3 regions of the Mesorhizobium sp. LjNodule214 genome follow, and region 3 is predicted to be linked to each of the others. Evidence: predicted binding sites of a transcription regulator. Region 3 holds the regulator's gene; each other region holds the start of a gene.
The links. Region 3 encodes LexA, which represses DNA repair genes until DNA is damaged. Its sites were predicted from a motif close to TGTTCNNNNTGTGTTCNG; they were not measured.
Positions count from the first base shown of each region.

Region 1: ACSQ3Z_RS04210 (DNA recombination protein RmuC) is a predicted target of LexA. The motif match lies at 3,119-3,136, and genes of this name have one in related genera.
Region 2: ACSQ3Z_RS12135 (PA0069 family radical SAM protein) is a predicted target of LexA. The motif match lies at 4,139-4,156, and genes of this name have one in related genera.

Region 1 is NZ_CAXUPE020000001.1:858,903-868,451, reverse strand. It holds gene ACSQ3Z_RS04235 (transporter) at 1-111, shown strand, start outside; gene truA (tRNA pseudouridine(38-40) synthase TruA) at 282-1,070, opposite strand; gene ACSQ3Z_RS04225 (GNAT family N-acetyltransferase) at 1,091-1,597, opposite strand; gene fmt (methionyl-tRNA formyltransferase) at 1,594-2,529, opposite strand; gene def (peptide deformylase) at 2,534-3,064, opposite strand; gene ACSQ3Z_RS04210 (DNA recombination protein RmuC) at 3,169-4,422, shown strand; gene ACSQ3Z_RS04205 (GFA family protein) at 4,433-4,837, opposite strand; partial or broken gene ACSQ3Z_RS04200 (cation diffusion facilitator family transporter) at 4,904-5,796, opposite strand; gene ACSQ3Z_RS04195 (transglutaminase-like domain-containing protein) at 5,916-6,725, opposite strand; gene ACSQ3Z_RS04190 (hypothetical protein) at 6,938-7,063, shown strand; gene sugE (quaternary ammonium compound efflux SMR transporter SugE) at 7,302-7,616, shown strand; gene ACSQ3Z_RS04180 (DUF6481 family protein) at 7,725-8,153, opposite strand; gene ACSQ3Z_RS04175 (LLM class flavin-dependent oxidoreductase) at 8,376-9,437, shown strand; gene ACSQ3Z_RS04170 (MmyB family transcriptional regulator) at 9,474-9,549, opposite strand, start outside.
Region 2 is NZ_CAXUPE020000001.1:2,603,087-2,612,635, reverse strand. It holds gene ACSQ3Z_RS12170 (S49 family peptidase) at 1-118, shown strand, start outside; gene ACSQ3Z_RS12165 (hypothetical protein) at 202-387, shown strand; gene ACSQ3Z_RS12160 (4-(cytidine 5'-diphospho)-2-C-methyl-D-erythritol kinase) at 413-1,309, shown strand; gene moaB (molybdenum cofactor biosynthesis protein B) at 1,296-1,838, shown strand; gene ACSQ3Z_RS12150 (GFA family protein) at 1,979-2,407, shown strand; gene ACSQ3Z_RS12145 (hypothetical protein) at 2,397-3,368, opposite strand; gene ACSQ3Z_RS12140 (glycosyltransferase family 2 protein) at 3,577-4,080, opposite strand; gene ACSQ3Z_RS12135 (PA0069 family radical SAM protein) at 4,231-5,385, shown strand; gene ACSQ3Z_RS12130 (ribonuclease HII) at 5,544-6,239, shown strand; gene ACSQ3Z_RS12125 (F0F1 ATP synthase subunit B) at 6,518-7,009, opposite strand; gene ACSQ3Z_RS12120 (F0F1 ATP synthase subunit B) at 7,020-7,616, opposite strand; gene ACSQ3Z_RS12115 (F0F1 ATP synthase subunit C) at 7,683-7,907, opposite strand; gene ACSQ3Z_RS12110 (F0F1 ATP synthase subunit A) at 7,973-8,731, opposite strand; gene ACSQ3Z_RS12105 (AtpZ/AtpI family protein) at 8,799-9,197, opposite strand; gene ACSQ3Z_RS12100 (cell wall hydrolase) at 9,465-9,549, opposite strand, start outside.
Region 3 is NZ_CAXUPE020000003.1:1,027,243-1,036,791, reverse strand. It holds gene ACSQ3Z_RS30425 (molybdopterin molybdotransferase MoeA) at 1-273, shown strand, start outside; gene ACSQ3Z_RS30420 (alpha/beta hydrolase) at 284-1,114, opposite strand; gene kynU (kynureninase) at 1,144-2,391, opposite strand; gene lexA (transcriptional repressor LexA) at 2,854-3,594, shown strand; gene ACSQ3Z_RS30405 (ComEC/Rec2 family competence protein) at 3,588-6,077, opposite strand; gene gltX (glutamate--tRNA ligase) at 6,177-7,601, shown strand; gene gltA (citrate synthase) at 7,768-9,096, shown strand; gene lpxB (lipid-A-disaccharide synthase) at 9,157-9,549, opposite strand, start outside.

The DNA.
Region 1 (9,549 bases), on a different contig from region 3:
GCGGCAGTCGGCACCGCGGTTTTCGCCGGCATGTTCGTGGCGTCGCTGGCCGTGCTGTTCGGGCTGCAGGCGCTCCTCGGCATCACCATACCGACCGAGGCTGGAACATGAAGCCGCGCGCGCTGCAAGAGTGTGACGCCGCCGCTGAGCGTTGGCTGCGCGAGGACGTCGCGCCGACATATCACGCCTGGAAAGCAGACCCTGGCAGGGGTATTTCGGCGGAGGAGATGGCAGAACGTTCGCGCAAACGTGGCGCGGCTACTGCTAGCTGATCGGCGTACCTACCCGGCTTCTCCGGGAGGCTGCGGGTAATCTCCGGCAGCCTGCGGGTAATCGACGCCGATCAGGAAAAGCCCGTCTGGCGGCGCCACCTGGCCGCAGGCGGCACGGTCATGCGCGTCGAGCGCTGCCTTGAGGTCGGCGGCGCTCCAACTGCCGTCGCCGACGCGCTTCAGCGAGCCGACCATCGAGCGCACCTGGTTGTGCAGGAAGGAACGCGCCGAGGCCCTGACGTCGATCAGGTCGCCCTCGCGGCTGACGTCAAGACGGTCGAGCGTCCTGACCGGGCTGTCGGCCTGGCACTGGGTGGAGCGGAAGGTGGTGAAATCATGCCGCCCAAGCAGCAGCTTTGCCGCCTCATGCATGGCGGCGGCGTCCAGCCGCTTCGGCACCCACCAGACCTTGCCCTTGTCCAGCGCCGCCGGCGCGCGGCGGTTGACGATGCGGTAGAGGTAGTGGCGGCCGGTCGCCGAGAAGCGCGCATCGAAGCCGTCGGGCACGGCCGCCGCCTTGAGAATGGCAATGCGGGCTCCGGCCATTTGCAGATGGGCGTTGACGGCATCGCGTACCTTGTCATCAGGCCACGCCTTGACGAGGTCGACATGCGCGACCTGGGCAGTGGCGTGGACGCCGGCATCGGTGCGGCCGGCGCCGCGCAGTGAAACCTGCTCGCCGCAGAATTTGCCAATCGCCTCTTCGATCGCCTGCTGTATCGAAGGCTGGCCGGCCTGGCGCTGCCAGCCAGCATAGAGGCTGCCGTCATATTCGATGTCGAGACGAAAACGCGGCATGACAGGCAGCTGTTCGCCGCTTAGGCGGCAAGCGCAGTGAAGGCCGAAGCGTAGACCAGCTTGCCGGCCTCGGGCGCATCGCCCCAAGCGAGGGCCTGCAACGCCTCGCCCTGGTACTCGCTTTCGAAGTTCTCGGCGCGGGCATGGGTGTAGCCGAAGCGGCCGTAGTAGGCCGGATCGCCGAGCACCACGGCCAAGCTCTCGCCGGCGTCCTTGAGGCGGATATGCGCCTCACGGATCAGCGCGCCGCCAATGCCCGAGCCATGGAAGGACGGTTCGACGGCCAGCGGTGCCAGCGCCACGGCCGGGAAGCTCTTGCCGCCGTTGCCCACGAAAAGCCTGGAAAACAGGATGTGGCCGACCACCTGACCGTCCTCTTCCGCCACCAGCTCGACGACGGCATCGCCGCCGGTGACCAGCGCGTCGACCAGTCCGGCCTCCGCCTGCTGGCCGAATGCATGTTCCTCGACGAGGCGGATTGCCTCGCGATCCCGCGGCGTCGCCACGCGTATCGACATCATGCTCATGAGAGTTTCGTTCCTTTTTCGATCTTGGCTCCGCGCAGAAATTCCTGCGCGGTGGTGGGCCTTCCGCCCGCCCGTTGAACTTCGACCAGCCTGATCGCGCCTGACCCGCAGGCGACCGTCAGTCGGTCATCGAGAATTCCTCCCGACTCGCCGACGCCATCCGTAAGCGTCGAGCGAAGCAGTTTCAGCCGCTCCATGCGGCCGCCAATGTCGACCTCGCACCACGCACCCGGAAAGGGCGAGAGGCCGCGAATGTGATTGTGGACTTCGCCGGCAGGCCGCGTCCAGTCTACGCGTGTCTCCGATTTATCGATCTTTTTGGCGTAGGTCACCCCCGCCGTCGCCTGTTGGGTAAATGTCAGACAATTTATCCCCAGCCGCGTCAATGCTTCCACGATCAGCGAACCGCCCATGTCCATCAGCCGGTCATGCAACTCGCCGGCCGTCATATCGGGTTCAATGGCGCATTTTTCAACCACTGCCACCGGACCTGTGTCGAGGCCCTCCTCCATCCGCATCACCATCATGCCGGTTTCGGTGTCGCCGGCCATGATGGCGCGCTGGATGGGAGCAGCGCCGCGCCAGCGCGGAAGAAGCGACGCATGGCCATTGAGACAGCCGAGCCGGGTTGCTTCCAGAACAGCCTTCGGCAGCAAAAGCCCATAGGCGACAACCACTGCGACATCGGCGCGCAGGGCAGCGAACGCCTGCTGCTCCGCTTCGCTTTTCAGCGATGTCGGCGTTCGCACCTCGATGCCCAGCCGTTCCGCCTCGCGCTGCACCGGCGACGGCGTCAGCTCCAGCCCGCGCCGGCCGGCGGCGCGGGGCGGCTGCGTGTAGACGGCTGATATTTCGTGCCCGGCTTCGGTGATCGCGCGCAGCACCGGGACGGAGAACTCCGGCGTGCCCATGAAGATGACGCGGAGGGGCATGCCCCTATCCCACCATCTTGCCCGGCGCCTTGTCCCTGGCGAGCTTCTTGAACTTCTTCACCACCATGTCGCGCTTCAGTTTCGATATGTGGTCGATGAACAGCACGCCGTTGAGATGGTCGATCTCGTGCTGCAGGCAGGTCGCCATCAGGCCCTCGGCCTGCATCTCCTGCAGCTTGCCGTCGCGGTCGAGATATTTCACCCGCACCGAAGCAGGGCGTTCGACCTCGGCATAATAATCCGGGATCGACAGGCAGCCCTCCTCGTAGACCGAGCGCTGGTCGGAGCTTTCGAGGATCTCCGGATTGATGAAGACATGCGGCGCCGGCGTCTCGTCTTCCTTGGCAAGGTCGATGACCAGCATGCGCAGCGGCTCGCCGATCTGGATTGCCGCGAGACCGATGCCGGGCGCGTCATACATGGTGTCCAGCATGTCGCCGGCCAGCTTGCGCAAGGGCGCGTCGACGCGCTCGACCGGTTTGGAAACCTGGCGCAGGACGGGATCGGGAAGAATGATGAGCGGCTTGATCGACATGGCGTCTCACCTAAGACGTCATGCGAAAAGCGTCAACGGGGGGCAGTTTAGGCTCGTTCACGTTTTGATCTGTGCCAGCAGACCGAATCATCTATGCTGGCACGATGAACGACCTGACCTCCATCCTTTCCGAACCCGTCGCCCGGCTCGGCGCCAGCACGTTCACGCTCGGCCATGCGCTGGCCTTCGGCACGGTGCTGTTTCTCGGCCTGTTCCTGGCGCTGGTCGTCGCGCTGTGGCGGTCGGCCAGGGCGCGCGCGGTGGCGGCTGCGGAAGCCGCTGACCACGCCCGCGATGCCGAGGCGCGGATGGCCGGCATCCTGCAGAGCCAGGCCGAGATGCAGGGCCGGATGGGCGCGATAGCCGAAGTGTTCGGCGCGCGGCAGGCCGAACTCACCCAGTCGATCGGCCAGCGGCTTGATGCGATGACCGGACGTCTTGGCCAGACCATGACCGAGCAGACCAAATCGACGCATGAGAGCCTGGCCAAGCTGCAAGAGCGGCTGGCGGTGATCGATACGGCGCAAGGCAACATCCAGTCGCTTGCCGGCCAGGTGGTGCAATTGCAGGCGATCCTCTCCAACAAGCAGACGCGCGGCGCCTTCGGCCAGTCGCGCATGGAGGCGATCGTCGCCGACGGCCTGCCGCATGGCGCCTACGAATTCCAGGCGACCTTGTCGAATGGCAGCCGGCCCGACTGCCTGGTGAGGATGCCGAACGGCGCACCGTCGCTGGCCATCGACGCCAAGTTCCCGCTGGAAGCCTGGAACGCCATCCGCGCCGCCGACGGCGCCGACCTGCAGAAGGTCGCCGCGCAAGCCTTCCGCCGCGATATCGAGATCCATGTCCGCGATATCGCCGAAAAATACCTGATCCAGGGCGAGACGCAGGACACCGCCTTCATGTTCGTGCCCTCGGAATCGGTGTTCGCCGAGATCCACGAGAATTTCGAGGCGGTGGTGCAGAAGGCGCACCGCGTGCGCGTCGTCATCGTCTCGCCATCGCTGCTGATGCTGTCGATCCAGGTCATCCAGGCGATCCTCAAGGATGCCCGCATGCGCGAGCAGGCGCATCTGATCCAGGGCGAGGTCATCCGGCTGATGGAGGATGTCGGGCGCGTCGACGAGCGGGTGCGCCGGCTGCAGACGCATTTCGGCCAGGCGACGAAGGACATCGACGACATCCTCGTCTCGACGTCGAAAGTGACCAAGCGCGGCCAGAAGATCGAAGCGCTGGAGTTCGCGGAAGGCGAAGCCGAGGCGCCGGGCCCCGGTGCCGGAAAGGTCGAAGCCAGCGCGCGCGTCGCCGATTCCAAGACCGGTCAGCTTCGGCTGCGTGTGGTCGAAGACGGCGACTGACCGTCCGGCGCTACTGCTCCTCGACGGTCGTCATGCCGTCAAATTCCGGCAGCCAGTGCAATGCCGAGCGGTGCCAAACCTGTTTTCTCGGCACAAGCTCCTCGCGCTGACGCGCCGTGCCGACCCTGATGCCGTAGATTTTCGGACCGTCGCCGACGGATGTCGCATAGAGATGCGATCCGCACTCGCCGCAAAAACCCTGGGCGCGCTTGGCGCCGGTGGATCCGGTCTTGATATAGACCTTCGGTGTGCCGCTGGTGATCCTGTAATTGCTTTCCGGTGCCGGAACCGTCACCCGGAAGGCAGTGCCGGTCAGCTTCTGGCAATCCGTGCAATGGCAGATCGAGGTCTTTTCCGGATCGATCTCCGCCTCGTAGGTGATGGCGCCGCAATGGCACCCGCCGTCGATTCTCATCTTCGTTCCTCCCGAAATCCAGCCGCAATCTTAGCGTGGCGCGGTCGCGAGGCAACGGGCCAGCGGCTAGTCCAGAGCCTCTCCGGATGCCGATACGATCGCCTTGCGCCGGCGCTCCCAGGTTCCTGTCGCCTGCGGCTTGACGAACAGCCGCGAAATCTCCGGCATTTCCGTTTTCAGCACGGCCTCCAGCCGCTCGACGCAAGCTTCGATCTCCGGTGCCGTCAGATGGTCCTCGAATTCGATGCTGAGGCCGGCGACAATTTCCTGCGGGCCGATATGGACGCTCAGTATACCATTGGCGCGCTGCACAGCCGGGTCCTGCTGGGCAATGGCCAGCACCTTCTTCTGCACTTCGGGCGAGGCCGGTTCGCCGAGCAGCAGGCCCTTGCTCTCGCGGGCCAGGAAGATCGCTGTCGCACCCAGAATCAGTGCGATGCCGATCGAGGCGGCGCCGTCGAGTTCAGGCATGGCGAATACCTCCGCCGCCAATATGCCGACAAAGGCTACGATCAGGCCGAGCAGCGCGGCGCTGTCCTCGAATAGCACCGTGTAGACGCTTGGATCCTTGCTGAGCCGCACCGCCTCGAACCACCCGAGCCTGCCTTTCTCGCGGCGGAACTCCTTCAGCGCCACGTACCAGGAGCTACCTTCGAACAGGAAGGAGAGGCCAAGCACCGCATAATTGACCATGGCATTGGCGACCGGCTCGGGCGCCATGATGTGCACCACTCGCGGCCATGACCGAGCGGATGCGTGCGGTCGGGCGGCCGGGCGGCGCGGTGCATGCCGTAGAGGAGCAGCCCGCCATTGCCGGTGTCGACCAGTGAATGGACGCCTTCCGACAGCATTGCCGAGCTGCCGGTGAAGAAGGCGGCGGCGAATTTGGTCAGCGCGATGGCGAGATTGCCGGCGAGCGCCGCGTAGATGACCTTCCTCGACCCGCCATGCGCCGCCATGGTGTGCTGCCCTGTCCTATGCTCCCGAGAGCCTAGTGGCCAACCCGCCAAAGCTCCACAGGCATTCACAACGCGCGAACGGTCCAGTCGTTCAGAGGGAAGGTGACCACCGCGAGCCCCTACTCGACGACCTCGTCGGTCCATACTTTGAAGCCGGCGAGCGTGCCCGGCCCAAAGATATGGGTCAGCGGCACATCGGCTGCGTCGCGGCCGGAGGCGATCAGGATACGGCCGATGCGCGGGGCGTTGTTGCGCGGATCGAAAGCGTGCCAGCGGCCACCGAGATAGACCTCCATCCAGGCGGCGAGGTCCATGCTCGACCATGGTTTTGGCGTGCCTATGTCGCTGATGTAGCCGGTGCAGTAGCGGGTCGGGATGTTCAGCGCCCGGCAGAAGGCGACCGCCAGATGCGCGAAGTCGCGGCAGACACCGCTTTGCTCGCGATAGGCCTCGGCTGCGGTGCGCGTCGGCCGCGCATTGCCGTAGTTGAAGACGATGTGGTTGTGAACGAAGTCGCAGACCGCCTGGACACGTCGAACGCCGAGCGGAGTGTGGCCGAACAGCCGCCACGCTTCGTTTGCCAGCACATCGCTCTCGCAATAGCGGCTGGGCAGCAGGAACAGCAGCGTGTCCGACGGCAGGTCGCGCACCTCATGCTGCCAGGCCATCAGGTCGCCCATCTCGAAGGTGCCGGGGTCGCGGATCACCGCGTCGGTGCCGAAGGTGAAACGCCCGGGCGGGGCGACAAGACGGTTGCACCAATTGCCGAAGCTGTCGCGGTAGCTTTCGATCGGCACCGGTGGATTGGAGGTCAGGAAATCCGGCCGTTCGAGATCGGATGCCCTGGAATAGTGGACATTGAGCATCGCTATCAGCGGTGTTTCCTGCGGAAAGTCGAAGCTCATCTCGCAGCCGATGTGGATTCGCATTCTCGTCCTGACCGGCCTGCCTGATCGTCATCCGGCGAAAGCCGGATTGATGCTGCAGTGCGGCCAAGACCATCGCATGGTCCGGGGCCGATGACGAGGAAAATAGAAAATGCGTTGACAGCCCCTCAACTGGCGCGCCGAGATGCAACAGGCTCTTGCAGTCGGACCAATCTCTTGTTTCACTTCGGGGCCACCAATTGGAGGAACGAATCATGGCTAAAGGTGCGATGAAGGCGGGCAAGGAAGCCCGCAAGCCGAAGAAGGATGCGAAGAAGCCCGCCGCAGCCCCGGCGCTCAAGGCGCCACCGGTCAAGGCGATGAGGCTCAAGGAAAAGTAGGCCGCTCTGGGATATTCTAATCCCGGCAAATCCGTTTCGGCGCAGATTACAAACCGGCGGCATGAACAATGCTGCCGGTGTTTTGTTGATCGGGCAGGGGAAGCTTCCTAAATGGAGCGGCGAGGACGACCTCGCGCTTTCTCCGAAATCCGGCCGGGACGACCCGCCATCGGGTGCGTGTCGTTGTCCCAAAACCGCTACGCACTTTTGGGCGACACGCAGCAATGGAGCGTTCCCGATGTCGTGGATTTTTTTGTTCTTCGCCGGCCTGTTCGAGATCGGCTGGGCGATCGGCCTCAAATACACCGATGGCTTCTCGAAGCCGCTGCCGACAGTCCTCACCATCGCCTCGATGATCGTCAGCCTGGGCTTGCTTGGCCTGGCGCTGAAGGCGCTGCCGGTCGGCACGGCCTATGCGGTATGGACCGGCATCGGCACCGTCGGCACGGCGCTGCTCGGCATCTGGCTGCTCGGCGAGCCGGCGACCGCGATCCGGCTCGGCTGCATCGCGCTCATCGTCTGCGGCATCATGGGGTTGAAACTCGCAGCCTGATGCAGGCAGGCCGCCCGCTCGCATGCCTGACAAATTTTGCATGCACAAACGCATTCAGGGCCGCTGCGGGCGGCCCTGGCATTCGATCCGAGTCGATCGCGCCGAAAGCTATCGGGCGGAGAAGCCCGGAGGCGTCCTGCCGGTGCGCTGCTTGCGAGCCGCGTAACGTGCGTCGCGCTTGGCCTTGCGTTCGGCTTCGTCGGCAAGCAGACGGGCAATGCGCTCGTTTTCTTCTGCTTCCCGAATCTTCGCCTCCGCTTGCGCCGCTTCTTCAGCAGCGATGCGGGCCGCTTCCGCGGCTGCCTCGCGCTCGGCCTTCTCGACCGCTTCGCGCGCAAGCTTTTCCTGCTTCAGCCTGGCCTTTTCGGCCTCGCGCGTCGCACGTGCCTCGAGGATTGCCTTGCGTTCGGCCTGTCGCGCCAGCACCGCAGGATCATCTGCCGCCGGCTTTGACTTGAAGCGCTCCAGAAGCGCCTTCTTTGCCTCGTTTGCGGCATTGCGCCGCTCGAAAATGTCTTTTTCCCTGTAGATAGCCAAGTCCACTTCCCTGAAGTCAATTCGCGACGCTTACATACGCGCGAAAACCGAGAGTTCAAGCGCCAAAACGGTATGCCAGCCATGAAATTCTGGGCTGTTGCAACCGGGAGACGCTCCTTTCGGCCGAAATCGACATGCACTGTTCACCGTCCGCCCCTCTGGCGGCACAGCCGGCCGATCGCTACCTCTAGCTCGAAAATCAAAACGCTGGGATGACATGCCATGGAACTTGGTCTCTACACTTTCGCCGACGTCAGCCCGGAACCGGGGCCCGGTTCGATCGGCCCGCATGAGCGTCTGCGCAATTTGATCGAGGAGATCGAGCTGGCCGACCAGGTCGGACTCGATGTGTTCGGGCTGGGCGAGCATCACCGGCCGGACTATGCCGCATCGGCGCCCGTGGTGGCGCTGGCTGCGGCGGCAGAGCGCACCAAGCGCATCAAGCTGACCAGCGCGGTCACCGTTTTGTCCTCCGACGATCCGGTGCGCGTCTTCCAGCAGTTTGCGACGCTCGACCTTCTGTCCGGCGGCCGCGCCGAGATCATGGCCGGGCGCGGCTCGTTCATCGAATCCTTCCCGCTGTTCGGCTACAACCTCGAGGACTATGACGAGCTCTTCGCCGAGAAGCTCGACCTTTTGCTGGCTATCCGAGACAGCATCAAAGTTACCTGGCAGGGCCGGCTGCGGGCGCCGATCAACGGCCGCGGCGTCTATCCGCGCCCCTTCCAGGAAAAACTGCCGATCTGGATCGCGATCGGCGGCACGCCGCAATCGGCGGCGCGCGCGGGCGCGCTCGGCCTGCCCTTGGCGCTCGCCATCATCGGCGGTGAGCCGGCGCGCTTCGCACCGCTGTTCGAGGTCTACCGCGAGGCAGCAAGACGCGCCGGCAACGACCCGGCAAGCCTCGCCACGAGCCTCAACGTGCATGGCTTCATCGCCGAGACGACCGAGAAGGCGGCCGATGATTTCTACGGGCCGCAGGCCGAGGTGATGAACCGCATCGGCCGCGAGCGCGGCTGGGGTCCGACCTCGCGGGCGCACTTCGACCAGTCGCGCGGCCCGAACGGCGCGCTGTTCGTCGGCAATCCCGAACAGGTGGCCGAAAAGATCGTCGCCCAGCACAGGATCTTCGGCAATGACCGTTTCCTGCTGCAGATGGCGATCGGTATCATGCCGCACGCCAAGGTCATGAAGGCGATCGAACTCTACGGCACCAAGGTGGCGCCGATCGTGCGCAAGGAAACAGCGAAATCCGCGCCAGCGGTGGCAGCGCCCGTCGCCTGAGCGACGGCCGGCTCGTCCAGGCCCGGCCGTAGCACGCTACGGGTTGCCGGCGGTCCCCATCATCTCCGCATGATGGATCTCGGTCGCCTCGTCCGCCGGGAACATGCACTCG
Region 2 (9,549 bases), on a different contig from region 3:
CTTCGGCCTGTTCGGCTCGCGCAGCGGCTTTTCGGCGCCCGACATTGCCGCTGCTGCCGCCAGCGGCATCATCGATGCGGCGGAAGAGCGCGCGCTGTGGGCGCGCTTCGGGCTTTGAAAAAACGGTGAAAACGTCTAGCATGTCCGCTTGACCGACCCGACCGGCCGCCTTCGCCGCCTTTTCGAGGGAGGAGTTTTGAGATGCCGCAGATCATTTTCTTCGTCGCCGTTGGCGTGCTTGCCTATGTCGGCTACCGCTCCTTCGTCAGGGAAGCCGAACGCGTGACGGCCAAGATCCGGCGCACCGAAAAGCAGGCGGCCAACGGTACGATGGGAACGCTGGTCAAGGATCCCAAGACCGGCGAATACCGCCTGGCCAAGGACTGACAGCATTTCCCTTGCAGCCGACACATTGAACTCCGAGGCGCCGGCCCGGATCTGGCTTGCGCCCGCCAAGATCAACCTGGCGCTGCATGTCACCGGCAGGCGCGCCGACGGCTATCACCTGATCGAGAGCCTCGCCGTCTTCACCCGCTTCGGCGACAGGGTCGAGATCGAGCGCGCCGACAGCGATCTTTTTTCCGTGTCCGGCAAGTACGCGTCCGCGGTCCCGCTCGACGACAGCAATCTGGTGGTGAAGGCACGCGAGGCACTGCGGCGGGAAGCCGGCCTGCAGCGGACGCCGCCTGTCGCCATCAGGCTGGAAAAGAACTTGCCGATCGCTTCCGGCGTCGGCGGCGGATCGAGCGATGCGGCGGCGGTGCTGCGCGGGCTCGTCCATGCCTGGGCACTGGATGTCGATGAGGCCGAACTGGCGCGCATCGGCCTTACGCTTGGCGCCGACATCCCCATGTGCCTGGCGGCAAAACCCCTGGTCGCGCGTGGTATCGGTGACGAGCTGTCGAGCGTGCCGGATTTTCCGGCGCTCGGCCTGGTACTGGTCAATCCCGGCACCGCCGTCTCCACGGCCGAGGTGTTCAACGCGCTCGCCAGCCGGGACAATGACGTGCTGCCGCCGCTGCCGCGCATGATCGACTTTCACAGCATCCGCAGCTGGCTGGAAATCACGCGCAACGATCTCGAACCGGCGGCCCGCGCCGTCCAGCCGGCCATCGGCAAGGCATTGTCGGTGCTGAACAAGGCCGGGGCGGGATTCGCCCGCATGTCGGGCTCCGGCGCCACTTGCTTCGGACTGTTCGAAACCGGCAATGTCGCCAAGCGCGCCGCACTCGACATACGCAGCCGCCATCCCGACTGGTTCGTCGCCGCGACGCGAAATATGGAGGCTGACGCGCATGGCCAGGATTGACGAAAGCCGACCCTTCATTCCCGTGCGCATCGCGGTTTTGACCGTTTCCGACACGCGCAGCCTTGCCGACGACAAGTCCGGCCAGACGCTGGCCGACCGCATCGCCGAGGCCGGCCACATCCTTGCCGCCCGCGATATCGTCACCGACGACCGCGACAAGATCCGCGACAAGGTGCTTGGCTGGTCGCAGGACAAAGACGTCGATGTCGTCATCACCACCGGCGGCACCGGCTTCACCGGCCGCGACGTGACGCCGGAGGCGCTGGAGCCGATCTTCGAAAAGCGCATGGACGGCTTTTCCGAAGTGTTCCACCGCATCTCCTACGACAAGATCGGCACCTCGACGATCCAGAGCCGGGCGACCGGCGGCGTCGTCAACGCCACTTTCGTCTTCGTGCTGCCGGGATCACCCGGCGCCTGCAAGGACGCCTGGGACGGCATATTGAAGCCGCAGCTCGACTACCGGCACATGCCCTGCAACTTCGTCGAGATCATGCCGCGCCTGGACGAGCATCTCAGGCGTGGATGACGAACGGCCAGGTCGCAGGCATTTCGCCGCAGCGACTTTGGCTTTGCCAGGCAGAACAGCGTTTGCGCCTTCGAAGCGCCATTCCCAACCGGACGCTGGAAAAATATTCTGCGCCACGATCTTCGTGAGCGAGACATGCGATGAACCGACATGCCGGCGGCTGCCATTGCGGCAATATACACCTGACATTCGAAACCGAGATCGAGCCGCCGCAAATCGAGGTTCGCGCTTGCCAATGCTCGTTCTGCACCAGACATGGATCGCGCGCTGCCGCCGATCCGGCCGGCAGGCTGATCATTCTGGTGCAGGACGAAGAGCGGCTGCGGAAATACCAGTTCGGACTGCGGACCGCTGATTACCTGGTCTGCCGGGAATGCGGCGTCTATGTCGCGGCTGTCGCCGGAGATGGCGAAGGCGCAAGGGCTATCGCCAACATCAATGCGCTGGACGACCGGATGCAATTCAGCCGTGAGCCTGTCGCCGTGAATTTCGATACCGAAAGCAGGGAGAGCCGCCTCGCCCGGCGGCGCTCGCGCTGGATGCCGGTCGAGATGCGTTTCAGCGGATGACCGGCTCGCCGTGGAAGCGACGGCGCGACGGCGCCGAGACGCCGAAACCGACTTCCATCATCAGCCGCGGCGTGCGCGTCGGCACGGTGCCCATATGGAAGCCGAACGGATCCTCGACGAAGCCGAGGCCGGCTTCGCCGGTCAGCGTCACCGGGCTGTCGTCGCCGTAGACGCCGAGCACGTCCTGCGCCGGATGGCCGACGAGCAGCGTCAGCTGATGCTTGAGGGCGCGGCGCTTGTGGCTGCCGCGGACATAGACATGCGGACCGGTGCCCTCGTCGACGGGCTTGAGGTAGAAGAAGAATTTCAGCATCCGCCAGTCGTCGAGGTCGAAGTGGTATTTGCCGAGCGACGCCAGGTTCTTGTCGGCCTCCGAGGCCGCACCGGTCGGAAAGCTCCACCAGACGCGCGTCGTGATCAATTTCGCCTGGCCGCCGAGATAGTGCGCGGCGATATCAATCAGCAGCGGGTCGTGCTGAATGGCCAACGCGGCATCGCAATCGAGGATGCGTTCGAAAAAATGGCCGCTGAGCAACGGGCGGCCAAAACCCTTTTCGGCCTCGGCATGCTCGCCTGGCATGAACTCGAGACGACGGTCGAAATTGCCGAAGCACGGCGTGCGCTCGGCGAAGTTGGCGATTTCCTCGTGAATGGACTGCGGCAGCACCAGCCCTGAAAACAGCCCGTCCGACTTGAGCGCTGCGACGGCCGCGGCGCGGTCGACGCCGGTAAACATGGTACCTGCGTTGCGTGCCGGCTTGGCCTGTTTGGCACCAAGCCAGTGCAGCCGCCGCCCCGGCATGGTGCGGGCGAGAACAAACATCGGCAGCCAGGCGGGATTCTCGCGAAGGTCGGTCAGATAGGTCGGGATGCGTGCGGCCATGCGGCGCAACATGCTGCCATTTCGCGCAATTGCCTCCAAGCTGGCGGCGCCGGATTTGTCAGGGCTTGTAAAGGTCATCGGGTCCTCGGGTATGAATGCGGCGCCGACGCAGCGTCAGTTGCTCACCGCTCCGGCATTACCCAAACCCGATTGTCCCGCGTAAGGGAATGCTACCCTCGCGTCATCTTTTGTGCAATGCACAATAGACAACGCAACTGCAATAAAATTCATTTGGCCGTGGAACGGGTGAAGCTCCGTCCGTTCGCGAAGGCGGGGCAAAAGAGCCTCACTTCGACGGCGCGACCCAGATCTCCGCGTCGAGCCTCCTGGTCGCAAGGCCGCGCGCAATGGCCTCGGCGCTGCGGGCGCCTTTCGACAGGGCGGCGGCCTGGCGTTTGCTGATCACCAGCCCCTCGGCCAATGCCCGGTTGCCCGAAAAGACGCGTGCCAGGAACGGCGTGCGGCTGCCACGCGCCCGTGCAAACCGCGCCGGCATGGTTTGCCTCGCGGTGTGGGCGACAAGCTCGTCTATCCAACCTTCCGAAAGCCGCGCGCCGGGCTCCAGCAACAGCAGCCAGTCGCCCTTGGCTTGCCTGATACCGGCCGCGATGCCGCCGGCGACATAGTGGCAGCCGGCATGCTCGGCGACACGGTGCGTCTGGTCGGTAGAGCCGTTGTCGCAGACGATGACATCGCGCACCACGCCCTCGACCGCGCCGCCGATCAGCGAGGCGAGCGTGCGGGCAAGGCCCTCTTCGTCGTTCATGGTTTCGATGAGAACGCTGAGCATGGTTAGCCGAATAGCGGAAAGCCGCAGGCCGCGCCAGTTTTTGCATCGCGGCATAAAAAGTTCTTGCTTTGTTCTCATCGGCAAAATAGGAATAGTTTCATGAACAGAGCGATTCGACAGCCTGCCGACAGTCCCTGGGAGAGGGCGAAAATGGAACAGATCGTGCGTGCCGACATTGCAGCCTTCGGGGCCGGGAGAGCCGAGATGGCGAATGCAATGATCGAACAGAGCGGCATGCGCGTGCGGCCGGACCGCAATCGCGGCCGCTCCGCCGGGATCAATCCGTCCGGCCGCTTCGAGCCGGTCAGCCGGCATGTCTTCGATGACGGCTGGAACTCGCTGGAGGAACTGCCGCCCTTCAAGACCGAGGTGCAGGTCGAGAAGCCGCGCACCATCATCACCCGCAACGAGTCGCCCGACATTTCCTTCGACCGCTCGATCAACCCATACCGCGGCTGCGAGCATGGCTGTGTCTATTGTTTCGCCAGGCCGACGCACGCCTTCATGGGCCTGTCTCCGGGGCTGGATTTCGAATCGAAGCTGTTCGCCAAGCCCGACGCGGCACGGATGCTCGACAAGGAATTGTCGAAGCCCGGCTACCAGCCGCGTACCATCGCTATCGGCACCAACACCGATCCCTACCAGCCGATCGAGAAACAGTACCGGATCATGCGCGAGATCCTCGAAGTGCTGGAAGCCCGCGGCCACCCGGTCGGCATCGTCACCAAGTCGGCGCTGGTGACGCGCGACATCGACATACTGTCGCGCATGGCCGAACGGGGCCTGGCCAAGGTGGCGTTGTCGGTGACGACGCTCGACCGCATGCTGGCGCGCACCATGGAACCACGCGCGTCGACGCCGACCAAACGGCTCGAGGCGATCCGGCAGCTTTCGGACGCCGGCATTCCGGCCTCCGTCATGGTCGCACCGATCATACCCGGCCTGACCGATCCGGAGATGGAGCGCATCCTCGATTCGGCACGCGCCGCCGGCGCGCGAGAGGCCGGCTATGTCATCCTTCGCCTGCCGCTGGAGGTGGCGCCGATCTTCAAGGACTGGCTGCTGCGCCACTATCCCGACCGCTACCGGCACGTGATGTCGCTGATCCGTTCGATGCGCGACGGCAAGGACTACGATTCGGAATGGGGCAAGCGCATGAAGGGCGCCGGACCCTATGCCTGGCAGATTGGCCGCCGCTTCGAGATCACCGCCAAGCGGCTCGGCCTCAACGCGGAGCGGCGGACGCTCAGGATCGACCAGTTCGTCGCCGCGGCCAATGCCACGGAGCAGTTGACGCTGCTTTAAGGAAGATCTGGCACCGGCCTTCGCCGGCCGGTGCATGAGAAAAGAATCCGTCCGGCCATGTCCCCCCGGCCTGCAGACGGTGCCCTCCCGGTCCGGCGCCCCACCCCGACCCGGAGGGACTTGCGGAGAATCGGAGCCGATGCGAACCTCGCCGCAACATGGCTCGCGCGCGTTCCGATTCTCCGCTTCTTTTCGAAATCGTCGAGAAGCCCGATTTCTCCTTCGAGACGAAGGCGATGGCCGAAGGCCTGTGGCCGGTGGCGGGGATGGACGAGGCCGGTCGCGGACCGCTGGCCGGGCCGGTCGTCGCGGCGGCGGTGGTGCTCAATCCAGCCAACATCCCGGAAGGGCTCGACGATTCCAAGCGCCTGACGCACCTGCAGCGGGAGGCGCTGTTCGCCAGGATTCTCGGATCCGCCGTAGCCGTCTCGATGGCCTCGATCAGCGCCGAAGGCATCGACGGCAGCAATATCCTCAAGGCCAGCCTGGAGGCGATGCGCCGCGCGGTCGCCGGTCTTTCCGTGCAGCCGAAGCTGGCACTGGCCGACGGCCGCGACGTGCCGCCGGGCCTCACCTGCGCCGGGCGCGCGCTGATCAAGGGCGACCAGCGCTCGCAGTCGATCGCCGCCGCCTCGATCGTCGCCAAGGTGATGCGGGACCGCATGATGTGCGGCTGCGGCAACCACCACGACCGCTACGGCTTCGAGGTCCATATGGGCTATGCCACGGCCCGCCATCGCACGGCGATCGAAGCACACGGCCCGGTGGCGCGGCTCCACCGCGTATCGTTCGCGCCGTTCAGGTTGGGCGGCGCTGAGGTGGCTGAAGAAGAGGGGCTGGCCGGGCTCGATTGAGCGGTTGGGCGGTATTCCACGAAGATTGGCGGAAGCAGCGGCGACAGCTAATCTCCCCCCCTTGAGGCCCCTTGAGGGGGGCCGGCAGGCCAGAGGGGGTCGCCGCGCGTGAAGCGCCAACCTTTTCTTTCGTCGCATAGGGCGTCGCGCCAGGACGTACCGACCCCCTCTGTCGCCTTCGGCGACATCTCCCCCCTCGAGAGGGGAGATTATCCCCGCATAACAAAAAGCCGCCAAGTTGCCCGGGCGGCTTTCGATAGTCCTGTGAACGCTATCGCCTAATTCAGCTTGGCCTTCACGTCCTGCAGCGAGGCCTTGAACAGGTCGGCGCCGGCCTTGGCGTCGATCTTGCCGGCAAGCAGCGCACGTGCTGCCTCGACGGCGATGTCGACGGCGCTGGCGCGCACTTCGGCGACTGCCTCGCGCTCGGCCTGGCCGATCTTCTGCTCGGCCAGCGCGGTGCGGCGCGCGACATAGTCCTCGGTCTTCTTGTGCGCCTCGGCGGCAAGCAGGTCGGCCTCGCGCTTGGCGGCGGCGACGATGTCGGCGGCCTCCTGCTCGGCTTCCTTGCGCTTCTTCTGATACTGGCCAAGCAGCTGCTGGGCCTCTTCGCGCAACCGGCGGGCTTCCTCGAGCTCATTGCTGATCTTGGCGGCGCGGGCGTCAAGCGCCTTGGCGATCAGGCCCGGCACCTTGATGTAGACGGCAACGCCGAGGAAGATGATCAGGGCAACCGTGGCCCAGAGTGTCGCGAGAGATGTGGCGTCCATGATGCGCTCCTCACCGGGCCACGGATTTGACCGCGGCCGCGATCTCGGCCTTGCTGGCCTTGCCGCCGACAAGCGCCTCGACGATGGCCGAAGCCGTGTCTTCGGCGATCGAGCCGACTTCCTTCATGGCGTTGGCCTTGATGGAAGCGATGCTGGCTTCGGCCTCGCCGAGCTTCTTGTCGAGGGCGGCCTCGACCTTCTTGCGGGCGGTGTCGGCCTCAGCCTTGGCGGCGTCGTTGGCCTGCTGGCCGATCACGTTGGCCTTGGTCTTGGCTTCCGCCAGTTCCTGCTCGTAAGCGGCAACGGCGGCGTCGGCCTCGCCCTTCAGCTTGGCGGCGTGGTCGAGGTCCTGCGTGATGCGGTCGTTGCGGACATCGATGATGCCGCCAAGGCGCGGCATCACCACCCGCTTCAGGAACAGGTAGAACAGCCCGAAGGTGATCGCCAGCCACAGAAGCTGCGACGGGAACGTCGCCGGATCGAATGGCGGGAAGGTGCCGTGCGCCTCTCCGGGCACCGCGGTGCCGGCATGCGTTTCGGCTCCCGCACCGGCAGTGCCTTCGGCAGCCGGCGCTGACTCTTCTGCAAAGGCAGATGTCACGAACATGGGCTATCCCCTGATATCAGGCTTGACCGCAGGATTGCGGCCGGCCTGCCCAATCTTCCCGAGTGCTCAGCCGAACAGGGCCAGAAGCGCGATGAGAAGGGAGAAGATGCCCAGAGCTTCGGTCACGGCGAAGCCGAAGATCAGGCGGCCGAACTGGCCATCGGCGGCCGACGGGTTGCGCAGGGCGCCCGCCAGGTAGCTGCCGAAGATGTTGCCGAGGCCAATGCCCGCGCCGCCCATGCCCAGGCAAGCGATACCAGCGCCGATGTACTTTGCTGCTTCTGCGTCCATTTCAAACTCCTTTGGATCTATAATTCCGTTGCATTTCCATCCGGCGGCAATGCCGGAAACTCTATCTAGTGCGAAGGATGCAGCGCATCGTTCAGGTACATGCAGGTCAGCACGGCGAACACATATGCCTGCAAGAGCGCCACGAGCAGTTCCAGAGCCGTCAGCGCCACCGCCATCGCCAGCGGCAGGATCGAGCCCGCAATGCCGAGCGCGCCGAGCGCGCTCAGGCTGACGACAAACCCAGAGAACACCTTCAGGGTGATGTGACCGGCAAGCATGTTGGCGAACAGACGAACCGATAGGCTGACCGGGCGCGAGACAAAGGAAATCACCTCGATCGGAACGACAAGCAACATCATCACGACGGGCACGCCTTTCGGCACGAACAGCTTGAGGAAGCCCAGACCGTGCTTCATGAAGCCGTAGACGATGACGGTTCCGATCACCAGCGCCGCGAGGCCAAAGGTGACGATGATGTGGCTGGTGACGGTGAAGAAATAAGGAAACAGGCCGAGCAGGTTGGCGACCAGCACGAACATGAACAGCGAAAACACGAAGGGGAAGAACTTCATGCCTTGGGTTCCGGCTGCATCCCGCAACATGTTCGAGACGAACTCGTAGGCCATTTCCGAGACCGACTGTAGACGGCCGGGAACCAGGCTGCGGCTCGAAGTCGAAAGGTAAAGAAAGGCCGATGCGACGGCGACCGTCGCGACCATGAACAGCGCCGAATTGGTGAAGGAAAGGTCGTAGCCGCCGATGTTGATTGGAATCAGCTTGACGATATGGAACTGGTGGATCGGATCGACCTTGTCAGCAGCCACTTTACATCCCCGTCAAAGCCGCGTGCGGCTTCAGTGTCCTGTTTCGCGCCTTTGACAGCGCCTCGTCCTAGTCTTTCGGATCGCGCGTTTTGTCGCGCTGTCCGAATTCCGCCACCAGTCCCGCCGAGCGCAGGACATTGAGCACGCCGGCGCCAAAACCCAGCAGCAGGCCGACGATCAGACCCCATGGCGATGTACCCGCCAGACGGTCCAAGAACCAGCCAAGGCCGACGCCCACCACTATGCCGGCGATGAACTCGCTGGATAGTTTGAGCGCCTGGCCGTATCCGGCCACGCTGCCCGTTTTCGCGTCGTCTTTCCCCTCGAGCCGGTCCGGCCGTCTTGTCGCAAGCGATGCTTCAAGATCGCGCCGGCGGCGCTCAAGATCGTCGTCGCGGATGTCGGCTTCGTGCTGTTTGCCGCGGCCGGTTTCTCCGGTTCCGTTTGGCCCGTTTTTCTCGGCCATCGCAACCCCCCTGCCCGGTCAGATCGTCGCCGTCCGTCCGCTACCAAAGTCGCCGGCAACATAGTTAGAGGGTCCGCGCCCGTCAAGCCACGGGCCGAACTTCAATGTGATGTATTTTTCCCAGTTAAATCAACCACTTATTTAGGTGCGACATCGTGCCCACCGCAGTTGCGGGCATGTGCCTGCCGAATCCTTGCGGCGACGGGTCTTTGGCTGCCGGGTCTTGAAGCCTCTCCGGCTCGCCGCGAACGCCTGTTCAGGGAATACTCAGCTCCAGCCGCCGCCATAGGTGCGATAGAAGATATGCAGGCCGATTTTGGTCATCTTCTTCATCGTGCGCGCCCAGCCCGGG
Region 3 (9,549 bases):
AAGCCGCTGCTGGCGCGGCTCGGCGACCGCGGCTTCCGGCAGGACATGCGCGCGGCCCGCCTCGGGACCGCGATGCCGGCCAACGATCTCAGGCAAGACTATGTGCGTGCCGTGGTCCGGGAAGATGGAGACAGCCTGGTGGCGACGCCGTTCGGCATCCAGGATTCCTCGATGCTGAGAATGCTCGCCGACGCCAACGGGCTGATCGTGCGCGAGCCGTTCGCCCCTGCCGCTGCAGCAGGCGCTGCCTGCAGCGTGCTGATGTTGCGCTGAACCCGTTCCCTTACTCGACAACCAGCGTCCGGCTCAGCGGATGCTCCGGGTCGCAAAGACCGTCTATGATGCTGAAATGGTGCCGGTCCGGCTCGACCACCAAGCTGGTCGCGGCACCGAGGCCGATCCAGACATTGGCAAGCAGCGCGCTCTGGCGCAGGAACTCGGCGCGCTCGCCACCGCCGACCCAGCAGGTCAGGCGTGCATTGTCCATCGGGCGCAGAAGGGCCGGGCTTTCGGTCAGCGCTTCGGCCTCGTCGATCGCCAGCGTCTCGTTCATGGCTGTGCGCATGAGCGGGCGCAGGTCGTGCACACCCGAGATCGACACGACATGACGTATGCGACCAGTCACTTCGGGCGACAGAGGCGTGGTTGCACTCGCCATCCGGCTGGCGAGATGGCCGCCGGCCGAATGCCCGGTCAGCATCAATGGCCCATCGACCAGTGCCGCCGCCTTGCCGATCGCCGCGCCGACCTCGCGAACGATGCCGCCGATGCGTATCTCGGGACTAAGCGTGTAGGAGGGCATCGCCACCGCATAGCCATGCCCGATCGGACCTGCGGCAAGATGCGACCAGAAACTCTTGTCGAACGCCTTCCAGTAACCGCCATGCACGAACACCACGAGCCCCTTGGGCGGGGTGCTCGGCAGGAAAAGATCGAGCCGGTTGCGCGGTCTGTCGCCGTAGACGATGTCGAGCCGCGCCCTGCCCTCGGCCGAAAGAGCGTCACGAAAGGCCCGCGCGGGCTCGACCCAGGCGGCCGGCCAGCGATCGCCGCCAGCTATGTTGGCGCCGTTTGTATAGGCGTTGTCCCAGTCGGAAATACGATGTTCCAGCACCTGTGCCCTCCCCCTCCTTTTCCTGCCGCTCAGGTGACGGCTGACTTGACGGCAAAACGTGCGTCTTTCCAGGCCCCACTGCGCAGGATGTCTTCCAGCACCTCGACAGCGTGCCACACATCGGCGTAGCCGACATAGAGCGGGGTGAAGCCAAAGCGTATGGTCGACGGCGCCCGGAAATCGCCGATCACGCCGCGTTCGATCAGCGCCCGCATGATCTGGTAGCCGTGCTCGTGCATGAATGAAATCTGGCTGCCGCGCCTGGCGCTGTCGCGGGTGCTTTCGAGCGTGAGACCATAGGCGCCGCATTTTGCCTCGACGAGTTCGATGAACAGGTCGGCCAGGGCGATGCTTTTCTGTCTCACGGCCGCCATGTCGACATCGTTCCAGATGTCGAGCGCGCCCTTCAGCGTGCGCATCGACAGGACCGGCTGCGTGCCGCACAGAAACCGGCGGATGCCGGTGCCGGCTGCGTAGGCCTGCTCGAAGGCGAAGGGCCGCGCATGGCTCCACCATCCGCTGAGCGGCTGCTGCACATCGGCATGATGGCGCTCCGCGGCATAGATGAAGGCGGGAGAGCCCGGGCCGCCATTCAAATATTTGTAGGTGCAGCCGACAGCGAAATCGGCATTCGCCGTGTCCAGTTCGACCGGCATGGCGCCTGCTGTGTGGCAGAGATCCCAGACGATCAGCGCCCCGGCGTCATGGGCGATGCGCGTCAGCGCCGTCATGTCACGCAGTTCGCCTGACTTGTAGTTGACGTGGTTGACCAGCACCACCGCGACCCGGTCGTCGATCAGCTCTTCGATCGTCGGTGCGTCGACGCCTGCAAGGCGCAGCACAGTGTTCTTTCGAGTCGAGGCGACACCTTCAGCCATGTAGAGGTCGGTCGGAAAGCTGTCGCCCTCGGCGACGATGACGGGCCGATCCGGCCGCATGGCCATTGCCGCGTGCAGCAGCTTGTAGATGTTGATCGATGTTGTGTCGCAGACCACCGTCTGGCCGGGAGCGGCGCCGATCAGGCGCCCGAGCTGATCGCCGAGTTCGACCGGCATGTTGAACCAGCCGGCAGTGTTCCAGGCGCGGATGAGGTCGTGCGCCCATTCTTCGGTCGCCGCCTTGCGTAGCTCGTCGAAGGCGGCATGCGAGGCTGCACCCAGCGAATTGCCGTCGAGATAGATTACCCCTTCGGGCAGGATGAAGCGGTCGCGCAAGGGGCGCAGTGGATCCGCGGCGTCCATCGCTTCGACGGCCGCAAGATCAGGAATTCCTGTCATGATATGTCTGCTCCCCCCAGATACGCACGACACCGGCACGCAATGATGAGACAAGCCGACGATCGGTACTTTCTCTCATCACAGGCCATCGCGCTGCAAGAACCTGCATTGATGACTTATCGGCCCAACGACACCCTCGACCCCTGCTCATAGTTGGCATTTTGAGTTCGTTTCGTTCACGGTGCATCGAGCGGGCTGGATCGTCAAACACGGCCCTACCTACATTGTTTGCGGCGAATGATTGCCGACTTCCAAGCAGCTCCCAGGCCGGTGGTTGGCCGTAAACGATAACAAAATCAATGCGATGAAGCCGGCATCTAAGGGGCTGGGATATTCGCTGTCGCACGCGACATCGTTTCGGGAGCCTTAACCCATTCATTAAACTTTAAACAGTTGCGGAACACAACTGGAACAGATAGTGTTTGTTCTGGGTTTGTTTTTCTGATTCCGTTGGGGGCCGCGATGCTGACACGCAAACAACATGAACTGCTGATGTTCATCCATGAGCGGCTGAAGGAAAGCGGCATTCCACCCTCCTTCGACGAGATGAAAGAGGCGCTCGATCTTGCCTCGAAGTCGGGCATCCACCGGCTGATCACGGCGCTGGAGGAGCGCGGTTTCATTCGCCGGCTGCCCAATCGGGCGCGCGCGCTCGAAGTGCTGCGCCTGCCGGACTCGATTGCTCCCGGCCTCAATGCGGCGAAGAAGTTCTCGCCGAGCGTCATTCAGGGCAGTCTTGGGCAGGGCGGCCTCGGACGGCAGATCAAGCCGATGGCATCGTCGCGCACGCCCCAGGCGGGCAATGACGACGATGCGGTTGCGGCAGTGTCCATCCCGGTGATGGGGCGGATCGCGGCCGGTGTGCCGATCGACGCCATCCAGCATCAGACGCATTCGATCTCGGTGCCGCCGGACATGATCATGGGCGGCGAGCATTACGCGCTGGAGGTCAAGGGCGATTCGATGATCGAGGCCGGGATCTTCGACGGCGATACGGTCATCATCCGCAACGCCGACACGGCGAGCCCGGGAGAGATCATAGTGGCGCTGGTCGACGAGGAGGAAGCGACGCTGAAGCGCTTCCGCCGCAAGGGCGCCTCGATCGCGCTGGAAGCCGCCAATCCGGCCTATGAAACCCGCATCTTCGGGCCCGACCGGGTCAAGGTGCAGGGCAAGCTGGTCGGTCTGATCCGCCGCTACTGAGGCGGCGGCGGTTGTTTGGGCGGCGGTTTGCTGGCCTGCCTTTCGGGTCTCTTGTAAGGCGGCAGGCCCCTCGCCTCGCGTGAGAATCTTCGCTGCTCGTGCCAGGCCCGGTACGGCTGCTCGACCGCGAAGTTTATCTCTGCCGGCGCGATTGCCGATTGCTGATTGAAGAAGACAGCGGCGCTGCCCAAGCGGGCAAGTTGCCGTTTCTTGACGACAAGGACAAGCGGATTGCGGCAAGGGTCGTAGGCGGTGGCGTCGTTGACGATGATCAGGGTCGCGAAAGCACACGCTCGCCACGCGTCCTTGCGGTCTTCTGCATACGCGATGATCGCGCCAGACGGATGCCGTGCGAGGCACAGACCGGTGCTGCAGTAGAAGGGCGAGCCCGGCGGCAGGTCGGCCGGATCCATGTCGAACCGCGCGTCACCCTTCTCGAAGGTCTCGGGTTCGACAATGGTTTCGGACTTCACAGCCCGTTTCCAGTTGTCGGTGGTGAACTCGTTCGATCGCACGCGGTTGATGGCGAGTTCGCCGCCCCCGATCGGCATTGCCACAAGATGCCCATCCTCCGAGATGAGGACATCCGGCATGCGGGTGTCGGAGACAGTCAGCAGGCCAGCGAATGCGAACGGAACGGCTGCCAGCCTGAGCCATGTCGTCGCCATGGTGGCGATGACCAGCGCGATCGTCACCAGCAGTACCGACTGAATGGAGATCAGCCCGACAGCATCGATCGGCGAGCGCTCGGAAATCCATCCGGATATTGCGATCATCGCCGTCAGCCCCTTGCCCATCACGTAGAGGAATGGTCCATCGGCGCCGAACGGCATCACCAGCGCGCTGAGCACGGCGAACGGCATGACGATCAGCGAGACGATCGGCATGACGGCCAGGTTGGCGAGCAGGCTGAGCGGCGACACGCGTTGAAAATGCCAGATGGCGAAGAGTGCCGTCGCACTGCCGGCGATGATGGAGGTCATGGCGAGGCCGCCCATGCCGAGCAGGAATTTTCGCGTGACGAAGGCGAGCGGCGATCGCCGTGGCGGCGGCGACGTCGCTCTGCCGGCACGGTAGTCCGACCAGCCGGCATAGGCACCGACAAGGGCCGCGGTCGCCGCAAACGACATCTGGAAGCTCGGGCCGACCACTTCGTGCGGCGACACCAGGATCACGGCAATCGCCGAGATCGCCAGATTGCGCATGGTGAGCGCCGCGCGGTCGAACAGCACGGCGACCAGCATCACCGCCAGCATGATGAAGCTGCGTTCGGCCGCGACGACGATGCCGGAAAAGACGAGGTAGGCGGCGATGGAAAAGAGCGCCGCGGCGGCCGCATATTTCTTCACCGGCCGGCGCGATGCGAAATCGGGAAACAGGGCGAAGGCGCCGCGCAGCAGCCCCATAATGGTTCCGGCGACCAGCGCCATGTGCAGGCCGGAGATCGAGATGATGTGGTAGATGCCGGTGCGCCGCATCGCCTCGTTGATCTCATCGGGAATGCCGGCGCGCACGCCGACGATCAATGCCGCAGCAATCTCGCCCTCCGGGCCGCCAATCTGGCCGCGAATGTGGTCCGCGATGCTCTCCCGGGCATTCTCGATTGCGGACGCCAAGCGCGTCCTGGATGGTGCGTCTTCGCCGGCGCCAGTCTTTGGGACAACAGTCTTCGGATTGCCGAGGAAAAAGCCGCTGGCGCCGATGCCGGAAAAATAGCTGTCGAAGGAGAAGTCGTAGCTATCCGGCCGCACCGGTCCGGTCGGCGGCAGTAGCCGGGCATAGCCGGTGATCAGGGAACCGGCGGTCATATCAGGAGGAACTTTCCGCGCCGAAAGCCTGACCCGCTCCGGCGCATAGCGCAGCTTCGGATGGGCGGTCGAGATGACGTCGATGGTCAGCCTGACGCGGCCGTTTTCCATTTCTTCCAGGCTGGCGAGCCGCCCGGTCAGCCGCGTCTGGATCTCCGAGCCGAGCATCTGGGTTCCGGCGCGCCAGGTCTCGACCTTTGCGGCGAGCACGCCGAGCGCGCAGAGCAGCGCTGCCATGAAGCACAAATGCGTCCTTAGCCATGACCGCGAAGCCACCGCGCAGGCGGCCGTCAAGGCGACCACGGCGACGGGCCTGTAGAAATCGGGTTCCGTCGCCAGCGAGAAATAGAAGATCACCCCGCATGCCAGAAACACCGGCACCAGCAGGAAGCCCATGCCGCGGTCAAGCTCCGTGCCGGCAGCCGCAGCGATGCTTCGCCGGACTGCGGGACCAGAAAGGCGGCGGAATGCTCCGGAGACCCGCTTTACCGAAACAGTCGCGGGGACAAGCTCCGGCGCGCGATTGCCGGGCGGCAAAGGCTCGAAGCCCGGCCGTGGCGCAAGCAATGAAACCGGCATCGGCTCGGCGTGTGGAATATCGGCAAACAGCGTCCGTTCGCTGACGCTGCTCGTCGCGCCCTCGCTCTCCCCTGCACCCCGGCCTCGTCCAGCCATCGGGTCTGCCCCTTGCGCCCCAGACCTCCTATGCTACATGAACGCGCAACGCGCGAAAGTCCGCGCATCACATCCGCTTTCTGCGCTTCCGAGAGTTCCATGTCCGACAAGGTCGTCACCCGCTTTGCCCCCTCGCCGACAGGCTATTTGCACATTGGCGGCGCGCGCACGGCGCTGTTCAACTGGCTCTATGCAAAGCACACCGCCGGCACGATGCTGCTGCGCATCGAGGATACGGATCGCGAACGCTCCACCGACGCCGCCACAGCCGCCATCCTCGATGGGCTGTCCTGGCTTGGCCTCAGTTGGGACGGCGAGCCGGTGTCGCAGTTCGAGCGCGCGCCGCGCCACCGCGAGGTGGCTGAGGATCTGGTGCGGATGGGCAAGGCCTATTACTGCTACGCCACGCCGGCCGAACTCGAGGCGATGCGCGAGGCCGCACGTGCCAAGGGCCTGCCGCCCCGCTATGACGGCCGCTGGCGCGACCGGGACCCGTCGGAGGCGCCGGCAGGCGTCAAGGGCGCGATCCGCATCAAGGCGCCGACCGAAGGCGAAACGGTGGTGCACGACCGCGTGCAGGGCGAGGTGCGCTTCCCCAACAAGGATCTCGACGATTTCATCATTCTGCGCTCGGACGGCAACCCGACCTATATGCATGCTGTCGTCGTCGACGACCACGATATGGGCGTCACCCACATCATCCGTGGCGACGACCATCTGACCAACGCCGCCCGCCAGACGGTGATCTACAACGCCATGGGCTGGGAGGTGCCGTCCATGTCGCACATTCCGCTGATCCATGGCGCCGACGGCGCCAAGCTGTCGAAGCGGCATGGCGCGCTCGGCGTCGAGGCCTATCGCGCGATGGGCTATCTGCCCGAGGCGCTGCTTAACTATCTGGCGCGGCTCGGCTGGAGCCATGGCGACGACGAGGTGATGTCGATCAAGGACATGATCGCCTGGTTCGACATCGGCGACGTCAACAAGGGTGCCGCCCGCTTCGACTTCGCCAAGCTCGAGGCGCTGAACGGCGTGCACATGCGGCGCATGGGCGATGCAGAACTGCTCGACATCTTCGTCGCCACGCTGCCCTATCTCGAGGGCGGCCCGGCAATCGCGGCGCGCCTCGATGGCAACAAGAAGGCGCAGCTGCTGGCCGCCCTGCCCGGCCTGAAGGAGCGGGCGAAGACTTTGGTCGAGCTCGTCGATGGCGCAGGTTTCCTGTTCGCCGAGCGGCCGCTGCCGGTCGACGACAAGGCGGCTTCATTGCTCGGCGGTGACGCTCGCGCGATCCTGGCTGGCGCTCACCGTGTCTTGAATGCGGTTTCCGGCGAGTGGACTGCCGCTGCGGCGGAGGCGGCGATCCGCGAGTTCGCACTGGCCGAGGGCCACAAACTCGGCGCCGTGGCCCAACCGCTCAGGGCCGCGCTCACCGGCAAGAGCACCTCGCCGGGCGTGTTCGACGTGCTTGCCGTGCTTGGCCGGGGCGAAAGCCTGGCGCGCATCGCGGATCAAATCGATTAGGAAAACTGGCCCAAGAAGATTGGCATTGAAAGGCGCGTTTCGCAGTGCAACATTAGGCCTTGGCCCAATCTGGCACGCACCTCCTAAAATGCGGTGGCGAGTACGCGCATTCCGGTGATTTGCAGGATTTGCCCTTGCCGGCATGAGGAACGAAAAGGAGTTTGCAATGACCGAAGCTGCGACAAAACTGGAATTTGGCGGCAAACCGCACGAGTCGACCGCAAAGCTCGAGCTCGCCGGCAAGACGCATGAACTCAAGGTGCGAAGCGGTTCAGTCGGGCCTGACGTCATCGATATCGGCTCGCTCTACAACACCACCGGGGCTTTCACCTATGATCCCGGCTTCACCTCGACGGCAAGCTGCGAGTCGGGGATCACCTTCATCGACGGCGACGCAGGCATCCTCCTGCATCGCGGCTATCCGATCGACCAACTGGCCGAGCATGGCGACTTCCTTGAGGTCTGCTATCTCCTGCTCTACGGCGAACTGCCGACCAAGGCGCAGAAGGACGACTTCGACTACCGGGTGACGCGCCACACGATGGTGCACGAGCAGATGTCGCGCTTCTTCACCGGCTTCCGCCGAGACGCGCACCCGATGGCGGTGATGTGCGGCGTGGTCGGCGCGCTGTCGGCCTTCTACCACGACTCCACCGACATCTCGGATCCGTACCAGCGCATGGTCGCCTCGATGCGGCTGATCGCCAAGATGCCGACCATCGCGGCGATGGCCTACAAATACCATATCGGCCAGCCGTTCATTTACCCGAAGAACGAGCTGAACTTCGCCGCCAACTTCCTGCACATGTGCTTTGCGGTGCCGTGCGAGGAATACAAGATCAACCCGGTGCTGGCGCGCGCCATGGAGCGCATCTTCATCCTGCATGCCGACCACGAGCAGAACGCCTCGACCTCGACCGTGCGTCTGGCCGGCTCGTCGGGCGCCAACCCGTTTGCTTGCATCGCCGCCGGCATCGCCTGCCTGTGGGGCCCGGCGCATGGCGGCGCCAACGAGGCGGCTCTGAACATGCTGGGCGAGATCGGCCATGTCGACCACATCCCGGAATTCATCGCCCGCGCCAAGGACAAGAACGATCCGTTCCGGCTGATGGGTTTCGGCCACCGCGTCTACAAGAACTACGATCCGCGCGCCAAGATCATGCAGAAGACCGCGCATGAGGTGCTGGGCGAGCTCGGCATCAAGGACGATCCGCTGCTCGACATCGCCATGGAGCTGGAAAAGATCGCCCTGACGGACGCCTATTTCATCGAGAAGAAGCTTTACCCGAACGTCGACTTCTATTCCGGCATCACGTTGAAGGCACTGGGCTTCCCCACTACCATGTTCACCGTGCTGTTCGCGGTCGCCCGCACCGTCGGCTGGATCGCGCAGTGGAAAGAGATGATCGAGGATCCGCACCAGAAGATCGGTCGCCCGCGCCAGCTCTACACCGGTGCGCCGGAGCGCGACTACGTGCCGATCGCGAAAAGGTGAGTGAGGAGTGAGTAGGGAATAGTGAGTAGTAAGTGAGCGCGGATCGGCGTTCACTGCCTTCTACTCACTATTCGCTCTCTTGATACAGCCCATCACGACCTCTGCCGCGATATCGCCGGAGGGTCGCTCCGTCGCCATACGCTTCGCGATCTTGGCGAAACCGTCCTTCTGCCAGGCGCGCATGCCGGTGTCGTTAAACAGTGCCTCCAGTTGCCGGGCGAGGTTTTCCGGCAGGACATACTGGTCGTAGAACTCCGGCACGAGCGTGCGGTCGGAAATCAGATTGGGCAGCAGCGCCGACCAGACGGAAATCAGATGCGGCATAACGAGCCGCGCCATGGGATCGAGCCTGTAGCAGGACACCATCGGGACACCTGACAGCGCAAGTTCGAGCGACACCGTTCCCGAGGCGATCAGCGCCGCGTCGGCCTTGCCGAAGGCCTGCCACTTGCG